DNA from 3 places in the Kitasatospora sp. NPDC087861 genome. Region 1 is predicted to be linked to each of the others. Evidence: riboswitches for the same ligand, from Rfam matches in the RefSeq annotation. Region 1 holds a riboswitch; each other region holds the start of a gene.
What was found. Region 1 has a riboswitch for thiamine pyrophosphate ahead of thiO (glycine oxidase ThiO). Riboswitches for the same ligand answer to the same signal wherever they lie in the genome.

Region 1 (4,607 bases):
GCCGCCAGCTCCTGCTTGGCCTCCAGCCCCTTGTCGCGGAGCTGGACGATGTCCACCCCGCCGGCCAGCGCCGCGTCCAGGAACTCGGCGAGGTCGCCCTGCTCGCGGCGGGCGTCGGTGCACAGGTACAGCCGGGCGTCGGCCAGCCGGGCGCGCGGAGAGTCCGCCGCCATCAGATCAGCATCGCCTGGGCGCGGCGCTTGACCTCGGTGCCGCGGTTCTCGCGCAGCGCCTGGATCGGGCTGCCGGGCAGCGACGGGTCCTCGGTGAACAGCCACTCCAGGATCTCGACGTCGCTGTACCCGCAGTCACGCAGGACGGTCAGGGTGCCGGACAGGTGCTTGACCAGCCCGGGACCGTCGATGAACGCCGCGGGCACCTGCAGCGACTTGTTCGGGCCCCGCCGGACGGCGATCAGGCCGCCGCTGCGCACCAGGTCGCGGACCTCGGTGACGCGGACGCCCCACTGCTCCGAGATGTCGGGCAGGTACATCCACTCGGGGACCAGGGCTTCAATCTTGCTTTCGATCTCACTCACGCCACCAGACTGCCACCTCGGGGGCCCGCCGCGCACCAGAGGCCCCGCCAGGGCGCCGTCAGGGCCCCGTCAGGGCCCCGTCAGGGCCCCGTCAAGCAGTGGCCGACTTCAGCGGCACCGCCGGATCGGCCGCCCGGGCCGGGTCCAGCGCGGTGCCGCGCTCGATCAGCCGGCGGCCCTGGGTGAGGTCGCGCGGCCGGTCGACGGCCAGCAGCGCGCTCGGCACCCCGTCGCGCAGCCAGAGCACCGTCCAGGAGGCGTCCTGCGGGCCGCCGCGCCACAGCAGTTCGTCGCCCTCGGCGTGCCGCCCGGCGTACTGGACCATCCGCCCGAACTGCTCCGACCAGAAGTACGGCACCGGGTCGTACGGCGGCGCGTCCGCGCCGAGCACGGCGGCGGCCGCGGCCTCGCCGGACTGCAGCGCGTGGTCCCAGTGCTGGACGGCCAGCCGGGCCCCGGCGCGGGCGGACGGGTAGCTGACGCAGTCGCCGGCCGCGAAGACGCCGGGCAGGCCCGTCCGCAGCCGCTCGTCCACCAGGACCGCGCCGGTCTCGTCCAGTTCGACGCCGGAGCCGGCCAGCCAGCCCGTCGCGGGCCGGGCGCCGACGCCGACCACCACCTCGTCGGCGGGCAGGTGCGAGCCGTCCGCCAGCAGCACCGCGCCGGGCTCGACGGCGGCCACGCCGACCCCGCAGCGCAGGTCGACGCCGGCCTCGGCGTACCAGGCGGCCATCGCCGAGCCGACCTCGGTCGGCAGCGCGCCGGGGACGGGCGCGGGGCCCGCCTCGACCACGGTCACCTCGCAGCCCGCGGCGCGCGCCGCGGTGGACACCTCGGCGCCGATCCAGCCCGCGCCGACCAGTACCAGCCGCCGACCGGGCCGCAGCAGGGCGCGCAGCGCCAGCGCGTCGTCCAGGGTGTGCAGCAGGTGCGCGCGCTCGGCGCCGGGCAGGGCGCGCGGGGTGGCGCCGGTGGCGATCACCAGCGCGCCGTACGGGAGGTCGCCGTCGTCGGTGTGCAGCACGCCGGGGGTGAGGCCGGTGGCGCGGCGGCCGGTGAGCACCTCGATGCCGAGGTGCGGGTAGTCGATGTCCAGGGTGGTGGCGTCGGCCTTGCCGAGCAGCACGTCCTTGGACAGCGGCGGCCGGTCGTACGGCGCGTGCGGCTCCTCGCCGACCAGCGTGATCCGCCCCGGCCAGCCACCCTGCCGCAGCTTCAGGGCGCACTGCGCCCCGGCCAGCCCGGCCCCGACGACGACCACCCGATCCGTTCCGCTCAGCTCTGCCACGCCCGTCACTGTACTCAGCGGCCCCGGGCGCCCCACCGGCCCGTCCACCCTTCGTACGGGCCTTCGGCCGGGCCGACCCCGGCGTTATGGTGGGGACACCATCACGGGAGCCCGGCGTACCGGGCTGAGAGGCGGGCTGGCACGGCCCGCGACCGTCCGAACCTGATCCGGGTCATACCGGCGAAGGGAGAAGAGCAGCTTTGTCACGCTTGCCCGAAAGCACCCGTGCCGACGTGCTGGTGATCGGCGGGGGCATCATCGGCCTCGCCGTCGCCTGGCGCGCCGCGCAGCTCGGACTGAAGAGGATCCTGGTGGTCGACCCCTCCCCCGGCGGCGGGGCGGCCGGGGTCGCGGCCGGGATGCTCGCCCCGGTCACCGAGCTGCAGTACGGCGAGGAGCCGCTGCTGCGCCTCGGGATGGCCTCCAACCGGCGGTACGGGGACTTCGCCGCCGAGCTCACCGAGGCGAGCGGCGGCCTGGACACCGGGTACCGCCGGTGCGGCACGATCGCGGTCGCGCTGGACTCCGACGACCGCGAGGAACTGCGCGAACTGCACGCCTTCCACCAGCGGCTCGGCCTGGACTCGGCCTGGCTGACCGGCCGGGAGGCCCGCAAGCTGGAGCCGATGCTCGCCCCCGGCGTGCGTGGCGGCCTGCACGCCGCGGACGACCACCAGGTGGATCCCCGCCGCCTGCTGACCGCCCTGCTGGCCGCCTGCGAACGCGCCGGGGTCGTGATCCACCGCGCCGAGGCCGTCGGGCTGCTGGTCGAGAACGGCCGCGCGGTCGGCGCCCGCCTCGGCCCGCAGGAGACCCTGACCGCCGAGCAGGTGGTGCTCGCGGCCGGCCCGCACAGCCACCGGTTGCCCGGGCTGCCCGAGGGCGTGCTGCCGGCGATCCGCCCGGTGAAGGGACAGATCCTGCGGCTGCGGATCCCCGAGGCGTACCGGCCGTTCCTGTCCCGCAACGTCCGCGCGGTGGTGCGCGGCCGACACCTGTACCTGGTGCCCCGGGAGAACGGCGAGCTGGTGATCGGCGCGACCACCGAGGAACAGGGCTACGACACCACGGTCACCGCCGGCGGGGTGTACGAACTGCTGCGCGACGCCCACGAGTTGGTCCCGGGCATCACCGAACTCCCGCTCGTGGAGACCTCGGCGGGGCTGCGGCCCGGCTCGCCGGACAACGCCCCACTGCTGGGCCCGACCGCGCTGCCCGGACTGGTCGCCGCCACCGGCCACTACCGCAACGGCGTGCTGCTCACCCCGGTGACCGCCGACCTGCTCGCCGAGTACCTGGCGACCGGCGAACTGCCCGACCTGGCAAAGCCGTTCACGCCCACCAGGTTCTCCCCCGACCGCTCCACCACGAAGGCCTCCGCATGACCGAGATCGCACTGACCGTCAACGGCGAGCCCCGCCGGGTGTCCGCCACGACCACCCTCGCGGAGGTGGTGGCCGGCCTCAGCGCCGCCCACAGCGGTGTCGCCGCCGCACTCAACGAGACCGTGGTGCCCCGCAGTTCGTGGCCCGACACGGAACTCTCGGCGGGCGACCGGATCGAGATCCTCACCGCCGTCCAGGGAGGCTGACCATGGCCGACGACCAACTCACCATCGCCGGAACGCCGTTCGGCTCCCGACTGATCATGGGCACCGGCGGCGCGCCCAGCCTGGAGATCCTGGAACGGGCGCTGCTGGCCTCCGGCACCGAGCTGACCACCGTGGCGATGCGCCGGGTCGACACCGGCACCCAGGGCTCCGTCCTGGACGTGCTGACCCGCAACGGCATCCGGGTCCTGCCCAACACGGCCGGCTGCTTCACCGCCGGCGAGGCCGTGCTGACCGCCCGGCTGGCCCGCGAGGCGCTCGGCACCGACTGGGTGAAGCTGGAGGTGATCGCCGACGAGCGGACCCTCCTGCCGGACCCGATCGAGCTGCTGGACGCCGCCGAGACCCTGGTCGACGACGGCTTCACGGTGCTGCCGTACACCAACGACGACCCGGTGCTGGCCCGCAAGCTGGAGGACGTCGGCTGCGCGGCGATCATGCCGCTGGGCTCGCCGATCGGCTCCGGCCTGGGCATCCGCAACCCGCACAACTTCCAGCTGATCGTGGAGGGCGCGGGCGTCCCGGTGATCCTGGACGCGGGCGCCGGCACCGCCTCGGACGTCGCCCTGGCGATGGAACTGGGCTGCGCGGCGGTGATGCTCGCCTCCGCGGTGACCCGGGCCCAGGACCCGGTGCTGATGGCCGAGGCGATGCGGCACGCCGCCGAGGCGGGCCGGCTCGCGCACCGGGCCGGCCGCATCCCGCGCCGTTTCCACGCCGAGGCCTCCTCGGCGATGGCCGGCCGGGCGAGCCTGGACACCCGCGAGCACCCGGCGTTCTGACGCCGCGGGAGCCGCGTGTCCCGTGTCACAAGCCGGGCACAGCCGGGCCCGGGGGCGGTGTCCTCCGGGTCCGGCGGGTGAGCACGGCACTAGACTCCCCCGGGTGGACATGGCATTGCACGACCCGCTGATCGGTACCCTGCTCGACGGCCGGTACCGGGTCGAGCAGCGCATCGCGACCGGCGGGATGTCCACCGTCTACCAGGGCACCGACACCCGGCTGGACCGGGTCGTCGCGCTCAAGGTGATGCACCCCGCGCTGGCCGGGGACGACGGTTTCACCGCCCGGTTCATCCGCGAGGCCAAGGCGGTCGCCCGGCTCACCCACCCGAACGTGGTGAACGTCTTCGACCAGGGCGCGGACGGCGGAAACGTTTTCCTCGCCATGGA
Region 2 (4,607 bases), on a different contig from region 1:
TGGATCTACGCCCGGGTCGGCGAGGCGCTGCTCGCCCAGGGCTCCCCCGACCCGCTGTACGCCAAGTGGATCGCCACCTACGGCGACGAGGCCTTCCAGTCCGTCGTCCGCCGGGTGCTGGCACTCACCGACCGGCTCGGCGAGGAGATCTCCCCGGCCGAGCGGCGCCGGGTCGTCGAGCACTTCACGACCACCTCGCGCTACGAGTGGATGTTCTGGGACGCGGCCTGGCGCGGGGAGCGCTGGCCGGTCTGACCAGCTCATGGCCGGGTGGGCCCGGGGCAGGGGCAAGGGCGGTCAGGGTCGGTGACGGTGGTGGTGGCGGAGCGGTTGTGCGTGCCTGGATCCCCCAAGTAGCCGTGGTGCAGGGGTAGTTCCGGAGAGTCCGGTATCTCGTGGACGCGTGGGGCCGGCCCGGGTCGCAGGTCGCTCCGGGGATTTCCCGGGGGCCTTCCCGGAGGTCCGGGCGGGGTCTTTCCCCGGGGCCCGGGTCGGGGTGATCTAGGGGTTCTCTCCGGGCCGTCGGGCCTCGTTACGGCACTGGCGCCACCGTACGATCGAAGTACCGAAGCAAGCGGGATGCGGCACCGGACGGCAGCCGACCCCACGGGGAGAGAAGGAACAGACATGGCTGAGCTCTGGAAGTCGCTGCCCGCCTGGGTGCGCAACATCGTCATCCCGGTGCTGGTCCTGGTGCTGCTCTGGAACATCGTGGGATTCGTCTTCGGCGTCGTCGGCGCGCTGCTGAGCATAGTGATCAAGGTGCTGGTGGTCGTCGGTATCGCGGCCGCCGTGGTGGTCCTGGTGAAGAAGGCCGCCAAGGGCTGAGGGAACGCCCGAGGCCCGGCACCCCGCGACGGGGTGCCGGGCCTCGGGCGTTTCGGCGTGCTGCCACCGGCTGCCGGATCCCCTCCGTGGACCCCCTCTGGACCTGCGGCGATCGGCTCGCTACCGTGTTGGGCGTCGTGTGCAGGCAACACCGCCTGTGGACGCGGGAGCTCGGAGCACCGGGCTGAGAGGGCGCTGACCGGGACGTCGACGGACGGACCGACGGCTGCGTCGACCGCAGGAACCTGACCGGGTAATGCCGGCGTAGGGAGTAGAGGTCAGATGACCGCGTTCGAAGCACAGCCGCAGTCTGCCCGGAACAGCGCCGTCACCAGCGCGGGCACCGGCTACCCGACCCCGGCCTGGCGCAAGGCCTACCGCGAGGGGTCCCGGCCCGACCTGCGGGTCCCGTACCGCGAGGTGCAGCTCACCAACGGCCGGACCGTCCCGCTGTACGACACCTCCGGCCCGTACACCGACCAGGCCTACGCGCCCGACGTGCGGCGCGGCCTGCCCGCCCTGCGCGACGCCTGGATCCGCCAGCGCGGCGACGTCGAGGAGTACGACGGCCGCGAGGCGCGCCCCGAGGACGACGGGATCAAGCACACCTCGCCGCGCGGCGGAAACCTGCGCAACCTGGACGCGGTGTTCCCCGGCCGCCCGCGCCGTCCGCTGCGCGGCCGCGGTGGTGTCGCCGTCACCCAACTCGCCTACGCCAGGCGGGGCGTGGTCACCCCCGAGATGGAGTTCGTGGCGCTGCGGGAGGGCCTCGCCCCCGAGTACGTGCGGGCCGAGGTGGCCCGCGGGCGGGCCGTCATCCCGGTCAACGTGAACCACCCCGAGGTGGAGCCGGCCGTCATCGGCACCAACTTCCTGGTGAAGATCAACGCCAACATCGGCAACTCCGCCGTCACCTCCTCGATCGAGGAGGAGGTGGAGAAGATGACCTGGGCCACCCGCTGGGGCGCCGACACCGTCATGGACCTCTCCACCGGCCGCAACATCCACACCACCCGCGAGTGGATCCTGCGCAACTCCCCCGTGCCGATCGGCACCGTGCCGCTCTACCAGGCCCTGGAGAAGGTCGACGGCAAGGCCGAGGAGCTGAGCTGGGAGGTGTACCGGGACACCATCGTCGAGCAGTGCGAGCAGGGCGTCGACTACATGACCGTCCACGCCGGCGTCCTGCTGCGGTACGTCCCGCTGACCGCCCGCCGCAAGACCGGCATCGTCTCGCGCGGCGGCTCGATCATGGCCGCCTGGTGCCTGGCGCACCACCAGGAGAACTTCCTCTACACGAACTTCGAGGAGCTCTGCGACATCCTCGCGAGCTACGACGTCACCTTCTCGCTCGGCGACGGCCTGCGTCCGGGCTCCATCGCGGACGCCAACGACGAGGCGCAGTTCGCCGAACTGCAGACCCTCGGCGAGCTCGGCCGGATCGCCCGCGAGCGCGACGTCCAGGTGATGATCGAGGGCCCGGGCCACGTCCCGATGAACAAGATCAAGGAGAACATGGATCTCCAGAAGGAGATCTGCGACGAGGCGCCGTTCTACACCCTCGGCCCGCTCACCACCGACGTCGCCCCCGGCTACGACCACATCACCTCGGGCATCGGCGCCGCCATGATCGCCTGGTGGGGCACCGCGATGCTCTGCTACGTCACGCCCAAGGAGCACCTGGGCCTGCCCAACCGCGACGACGTCAAGACCGGCGTGATCACCTACAAGATTGCCGCCCACGCCGCCGACCTCGCCAAGGGCCACCCCGGCGCCCAGGCCTGGGACGACGCCCTGTCCGACGCCCGCTTCGAGTTCCGCTGGGAGGACCAGTTCAACCTGGCCCTCGACCCGGAGACCGCCCGCGCCTTCCACGACGAGACCCTCCCCGCCGAACCCGCCAAGACGGCCCACTTCTGCTCCATGTGCGGCCCGAAGTTCTGCTCGATGAAGATCAGCAAAAGCATCAACGAGCAATTCGGCCAGGGTCAGGCCTCGCCGGAGTACGACGAGGCGGCCGTCGAGGGCATGAAGGCCATGTCCGAGGAGTTCAAGGCCCAGGGGAACAAGGTCTACCTGCCGATGGCCGACTGACCCAGGACAGCTGAGCGCCGCCCCGATCACCTCGGGGCGGCGCTCTGCTGTCTCCGGGGCTGCCTCCGGGCACCCGAAATCCCGTGGACGAGGCGGGCGGCCGGGTGCTGCCATGGTGGGACGGTTCTCCGTGCTGGAAATGGGAAACCTGTCGTACCGTCATAGTGGCTGCGCAGAGCTGGTTTTGGGGGAATCGCATGGTCAGGTCAGTGGCGAAGGCGGGAGCGTTCGTGACGCTCGCGGCACTCTCACTCACCGCGTGTGGAGGTTCGTCGGGTCCAGGTGATCCCAAGGAGTCCCGGACGCAGACCTCGGCTGCCGTGCCGTCCCAGTCTGCCGTGCCGTCCCGGTCTGCCGCGCCGGCCAAACCGATTCCGGCGGCGTTCGACAGTACAAGGGGATGGGAGGTCGAGGCGGGCAAGGACGGGAACCTGCGTGGTCCGGCTGTCGCATCCGACGCGGGACTGATCCTGTTCCGTTCGATCTCCGAGGACGAGAAGACCGTGAGCGTCCTCGCCTACGACGCGAAGACCGGCGCGATCCGCTGGCGGAGCAAGCCGGTCGCGAATCCCACGCGCGACAGCCTGGACGCCGACGCCATGGTGTTCGTCACACACAAGGCCGGTAAGGAATACGCGGTCCTCGCGGTCACGGGTAGCGAAGGCGGGGACGGCGTGAACCGGGCGAGCGGCGTCACCCGGCTTGCCGCGTACGACACGGCGTCCAGCGGTGAGGCGGCGCCGGTCAAGGAGACCACGGTCCCGGACCAGGCCACCGGTTACGGCGTTCAGCGCGACGGCGGCCTCACCGCGGTGCAACTGGGCCGGTCCACGGCCGTGGTGGACGTGCTCTCGGGCCAGGTCACCACGTACGACCGGAACAACGCCGCCCTGAACGCCCCCAAGCCCTGCGAGCTGGACTTCGGCTCCTGCAACACCAGTACGGGCGTCACAGCGCTGACCCCGGCCGGCCCGCTGGTTCAGGGCCGGGGCGCCTTCTGGGCGCTCGGCGGCTGGTTCAGCGGCGACGTGGTACCCGCAGGGGCGAGCGCCATCGTGGGCTCCAGCACAGTGACGGCCTACGGATCACCCGATGGCCATGTCGTGGCCGCGTGGCCGCCCACCGGGCACGACAACGACAGGTCCGTCTGGGCCGTGCACGACGGCGGGACCGGCCAAGTGCTCGCCACGGTCGAGTGCACGGGGAAGAAGGCCACGCCCCGACTGTCGTCCGACGGCCGCTACCTGATCGCCGGCTTCGCGGTCTTCGACCTGCAGGCGAAGAAGGGCTACTGCTTCGAGGCGACCGGCGCCCGCAACCCCGTTCAACTGACCGCGGTGGACAAGGACGGAACGGCGTACGGCAACGCCAACACACCCGACCAGAACACCGGCGGCCTGAGCGATACACCGACCTCGGTCGTCCTGGCCACCGGCCAGGCATCCGCGCTCCCGGCCGGGACACTCGTCCCGGACCTGATCGGTGCGGACGCCGCGGTCTTCGGCACCGACACCGGCATCGGCCCCGTCCTCGTCTACCCGCGGCGCTGACCCTGCCACGGCACGCCGAGCCGTCCCCGAGTCGCGCCCCGATGCCGCCCAGAAGGCATCACGTCGGCGCATTCAGACGCGATGTGCTGGTTCCGGACTGAAGTGGTCGTCGATGAAGATCAGTCAGAAGATCCG
Region 3 (4,607 bases), on a different contig from region 1:
TGGAGTGGCGCCTGCCCGTCCTCGTCGAGGAGTTCGCCGTCCGCCCCGGTAGCGGCGGAAAGGGCCGCTGGCACGGCGGCAACGGAGCAGTGCGCCGATTGCGCTTCCGCGAGCCCATGACGGTCAGTATCCTCTCCTGCCACCGCCGTGTGCCCCCGTACGGGCTGGCAGGCGGCTCCCCGGGTTCTCTCGGGGTCAACCGGATCCTGCACGCCGACGGCAGCACCGAGGTCCTGCCCGGCTGCGGCGTCGCCGACCTGACGGCCGGCGACGCGCTGGAGATCCGCACGCCCGGTGGGGGTGGATACGGCAGCTGACGGCCGCAGTGCCCGGTGGCCGGGCGCGGGTTCCTTCCCACCTCGCCGCCGTTATACGTTTAACCTCGCCAGTTGGCTCACCCCTGAGGAGTTACGTCATGGCCGATGACATCCGCACCCACCTGCTCGAGGCCATCGGGCTCGCGGCCGGCGCGCGCGAGCACGGCAACCACCCCTTCGGCGCGCTGCTGACCGGCCCGGACGGCAGCGTCCTGCTCACGGCCGAGAACACCGTGCTGACGGACCACGACGTCACCGGCCACGCGGAGATCAATCTGGTACGACTGGCCTCGCGCACCCTGGCCCCGGCCCAACTCGCCGGAGCCACCCTGTACACCAGCACCGAGCCGTGCGCGATGTGCGCCGGGGCGATCTACTGGAGCGGCATCCGGCGGGTCGTCTACGCCCTCGCCGCCACCGAACTGAACGACCTCGCGGGCGCGGACCCGGACGAGCCGCTGCTCGACCTGCCGTGCCGCCAGGTCTTCGCGGCCGGCGGCGGCACCGTCGAGGTGTCGGGCCCGCACCTGTACGACGAGGCAGCCGCCGTGCACGCGGGGTACTGGGAAATCACCGGCTGAAACCGTACGACGGCCTGTGGTCTGGGCGTTCACGGCGCGGACGGGCAGACGGTGCGGGCATCGCGACTATGCGAAGGTGCCCCGGCGCACCGCGTAGGCGACGGCGCCGACCGCCAGGACGGCCCGGTGCGGCACCTGGAACCGGGGGTGAATGGCCGCCGGCGCGTGCGGCAGGTGGCGGTCGCGGGCCATCGCGAGCGTCGTCCGGGAGACGCCGAGGATCAAGGCCACGAACTCGCTCGCGTACTGGACTGCGTGACAAGGCGGCTGGCCATCTACGCGGTCGAAGGAGCCGACACCGCCCGGTGCTCCTGAGGACACCTCAGGCACCGGCTCCTGGTCCGAAAGCGGGTCTTTCGCATGTCCGGGCACCGTCCAGGAAGCGGACAGCTCTCGTGCCGGAGCAGACGGCAAAGCGCCCCGCACGTGGATCCGTGCAGGGCGCCCGCTCGTTCACTGAAGGTCAGGCGGGGCGGATGTGCTCCGCCTGCGGGCCCTTCTGACCCTGCACGACATCGAAGGTCACCTTCTGACCCTCCTGGAGTTCACGGAAGCCCTGGGCGTCGATGTTCGAGTAGTGGGCGAACACGTCGGCCCCGCCGCCATCCTGCTCGATGAAGCCGAAGCCCTTCTCGGCGTTGAACCACTTCACAGTTCCGGTAGCCATGCGTTTCTCCTTCAAGGGAAACTGATCGGTCCCACAAGTGCGGGCCCGGAGGTGATCGCCCTGGTCCGGAGAGGCGCTGAACAGCAAGAGCGCCCACGGCATGTCACCGCGGGCGAGAACTTCGGAACCACGACTGCTTGATAAGAACGTTACTCCGCAGGGATTCACACGGCCAGCGAAACCGAGAAGGACACGCAGCGGACAAAAACCTGCAAGGTGGGCTCCCTTCGCCGGCATTGTCCGGATCAGGTGTTGGAGGTCGCCTTCCGGTCCCACAGACCTTCCGGCCTCTCAGCCCGACCGTCGACAAACAGCCTCGCGCGGAGCCTCCGCCCATCACCCGAGGCCCATCCGGTCGAACTCCCTCGCTCGCCCTGCAGGCCACTACCCACCATACTCCCGTCACTCCCGTCCCTGCCCGACACCAGGGCCGACCTGATCAGGGCCCATCATCGGCGGCGGTGTGGGCCCATCGGACCACGCCAGGACGACTCCGCACGACCGAGGATGAAAGCACCCCGGCCGACTTCCCGAGCACGACGAGGAGGCGGAGAGCATGCGCACACACTCAGGCTGCGGCAATCCGGTACGCCGGACCTCCGATCGCGTCCAGTGGTGGCTTTCCCACATCCTGCTCGCCATCATGGTCGTCGGCCTCCCTGCCGCCGTCGTCAGCACCGGCCTGTTGACCTACCACGCCCAGCTGAACACCGCGCAGGCGCAACACGCGCCCCGACACCCCGTGACCGCACCCACGGACGACCTCGTCGAAGTCCTGGACCGCGCGACCGCCGAGCCGCCGATCCTCGTGCTGGACGACAGCCGGCTGGTCGGCCTGGTCACCGCCGAGGAGCTCACCAGGATCGCCCGCACCCGACTTCCCCCCGCCACGCACGGAGCGTGAACCTTCGCCTCGTCCCGAACGATGGCAGGCCCTGCGGCCGCCCTCCCGGGACGCCGATAACCGACACCGAGACCCTCAACTCGCGGATCAAGGAGATCCTCGACGGCCTCACCCAGCGCTGGGGCGTCTTCGTCCTGGTGGTCGAGCTGAAGGACATCGAGCTACCTCAGAGCATGCAGCGCGCGATGGCCCGGCAGGCGGAGGCCGAACGCGAGAGGCGCGCCGAGATCATCGCCGCCGAGGGCGAGGCGCTGAGCGCCGGGCGCCTCGCCTTGGCCAGCGCTCGGACGACGGGGGTGCCGATGCCGTCGCGGACCGCGGGTCCGCTGATGCCCAGGGTTCGCGGCGGTACGGGCGTGCCACGGCGACCGGGCCGGAGGATCCTGAATAACAGCGGGCCGACCGGCAGCCATGCCTCCCTGGTACCCGCCGGGCCCGCCGCACCGAGCAACCCGCTCACAGGCCGTACGAGGCGGAGGTCCCCATGAACACCAGTCCCGCACAAGGTTCTCCTGGGCCGATCGTGGTCGGCGCGGACGGCTCGGAACCCGCACGCCGAGCCGTGCTCTTCGCCCTGCGCGAGGCACAGCTGCGCGGCGTCGGCGTGCGGGCCGTCTGCGTCTACGGCGGTGGCCGCGCCGGTTCGTCGGGCATGGAGCGGACCACCTGGCCCCGCACGAGCGGCGCGCTGCCACCGCACCTGCACGACATCGTCGCCCGCGAGGTCACGGACTCCGTCGAGGAACTGCGACAGCAGGTCGGCGAGCCATTCGTCGAGGTCGAGGTCCGATGCGAGCGCGGCCGTCCCGCCCAGGTCCTGCTGGACGCGAGTCAGGACGCGAGCATGCTCGTGGTCGGCACCCGCGGCGCCGGCGTCTGGGGCCGCCTCGCGCTCGGCTCCACCAGCACCGAGGTCGTCCACCACGCCCGCCTCCCCGTCGTCGTCGTACCACCCGCACCCAAGGACGCGCCTGCGTGATCGGCGCGCGACCCTGCGGACCGTCTGGAGGAGACCAGGCCATGCAGCACCGGACCGTCCAGGACGTGATGACTCAGAGGGTCGTCGTCGCCCACCGCGAGACCACGTTCAAGGAGATCGCCGGACTCTTCCACCGCAACGACATCACCGGCGGGCCAGTCGTCGACGACCGCAACCACCCGGTCGGCATCGTGTCCGAGGCCGACCTGATCCGCAAGGAAGCGGGCCTGCTGGAGGAGGGCCACCCGGTCACCCGCCGGCTCCACCCGCACGAGCGCTATCGCGCCGAGGCGGAGATCGCCGTGCCGGCGCCCGCTCAGGATGCGGATGTTCCATGACAGGCAGGAGGCTGGAATAGACGGCTCGTCCAGAGGACTGCGGGCTCGTCCGGGCGGACCGGCACATTCGGCGGTATTCAGTGCTGATCCGCCAGAACCGACCCGACGCCTTTCGAGTCCGTAGTCCACGCCACGAAGGAGGAAAGGGTCATGAGTAACGCACGGGACATCATGCACGCCGGAGTGACCTGCGTGCAGGAGAACGAAACGCTGGAGGCGGCGGCACGGCGGATGCGCGAGCTGGACGTCGGCGCCCTGCCGATCTGCGGCCCCGACAACCGGCTCCACGGAATCATCACCGACCGCGACATCGTGGTGAAGTGTCTCGCCGAGGGCAGGGACCCCAGGACCACGACGGCGGGCCAGCTCGCACAGGGCAAGCCGATCACGGTCGACGCCAATGCCGACGAGGCCGAGGTACTGCGCCTCATGGAGCAGCATCGGATCCGGCGTCTACCGGTCATCGAGGAGCACCGGCTGGTCGGCATGATCAGCGAAGCCGACATCGCGCGGCGCCTGACCAGGCAGGAGGTCGGCGACCTCGTCGAGGCGGTCTGCGCCCCAGCCTGACCCCGGGCCATCGCCAAGCGCCGCACAGTCACGCAGGGCAACCTGCGTCGCCTTCCGCCGGTGCGGCCGCCACTCAATGAGCGGTGTGCATCGTGAAGTTGCAGGTCACGGGCCTGGTGTGCGCCGGTTTCAGCGTGCTCACGCTGGTCGGCGGCTGGTGTCCACGGTGAAGATCGTCTGACTGGGCGGTCGGTGCGGTTCTCGGATTCTGCTGCGCCTGCCGCGAGGGTCCGCCGACGATCCGTCGCCGT

Region 2: linked by a shared signal. The riboswitch ahead of thiC (phosphomethylpyrimidine synthase ThiC) and the one ahead of thiO (glycine oxidase ThiO) in region 1 are both predicted to bind thiamine pyrophosphate.
Region 3: linked by a shared signal. The riboswitch ahead of ACIOJE_RS22235 (cold-shock protein) and the one ahead of thiO (glycine oxidase ThiO) in region 1 are both predicted to bind thiamine pyrophosphate.

What each region holds. Positions count from the first base shown of each region.
Region 1 is NZ_JBIUUS010000014.1:146,187-150,793, forward strand. Features, by position in the region: gene thiE (thiamine phosphate synthase) at 1-173, opposite strand, end outside; gene ACIOJE_RS21085 (Rv2175c family DNA-binding protein) at 173-538, opposite strand; gene ACIOJE_RS21090 (FAD-dependent oxidoreductase) at 630-1,835, opposite strand; TPP riboswitch at 1,920-2,032, shown strand; gene thiO (glycine oxidase ThiO) at 2,036-3,211, shown strand; gene thiS (sulfur carrier protein ThiS) at 3,208-3,417, shown strand; gene ACIOJE_RS21105 (thiazole synthase) at 3,420-4,217, shown strand; gene pknB (Stk1 family PASTA domain-containing Ser/Thr kinase) at 4,327-4,607, shown strand, end outside.
Region 2 is NZ_JBIUUS010000016.1:15,744-20,350, forward strand. Features, by position in the region: gene tenA (thiaminase II) at 1-255, shown strand, start outside; gene ACIOJE_RS22410 (DUF5326 family protein) at 628-828, shown strand; TPP riboswitch at 982-1,116, shown strand; gene thiC (phosphomethylpyrimidine synthase ThiC) at 1,111-2,922, shown strand; gene ACIOJE_RS22420 (hypothetical protein) at 3,006-4,472, shown strand; gene ACIOJE_RS22425 (thiamine biosynthesis protein ThiC) at 4,585-4,607, shown strand, end outside.
Region 3 is NZ_JBIUUS010000015.1:194,071-198,677, forward strand. Features, by position in the region: gene ACIOJE_RS22220 (hydantoinase B/oxoprolinase family protein) at 1-317, shown strand, start outside; gene ACIOJE_RS22225 (nucleoside deaminase) at 416-898, shown strand; partial or broken gene ACIOJE_RS22230 (amino acid permease) at 998-1,129, opposite strand; gene ACIOJE_RS22235 (cold-shock protein) at 1,362-1,565, opposite strand; TPP riboswitch at 1,771-1,893, opposite strand; gene ACIOJE_RS22240 (hypothetical protein) at 2,122-2,469, shown strand; gene ACIOJE_RS22245 (SPFH domain-containing protein) at 2,466-2,957, shown strand; gene ACIOJE_RS22250 (universal stress protein) at 2,954-3,448, shown strand; gene ACIOJE_RS22255 (CBS domain-containing protein) at 3,490-3,786, shown strand; gene ACIOJE_RS22260 (CBS domain-containing protein) at 3,937-4,356, shown strand.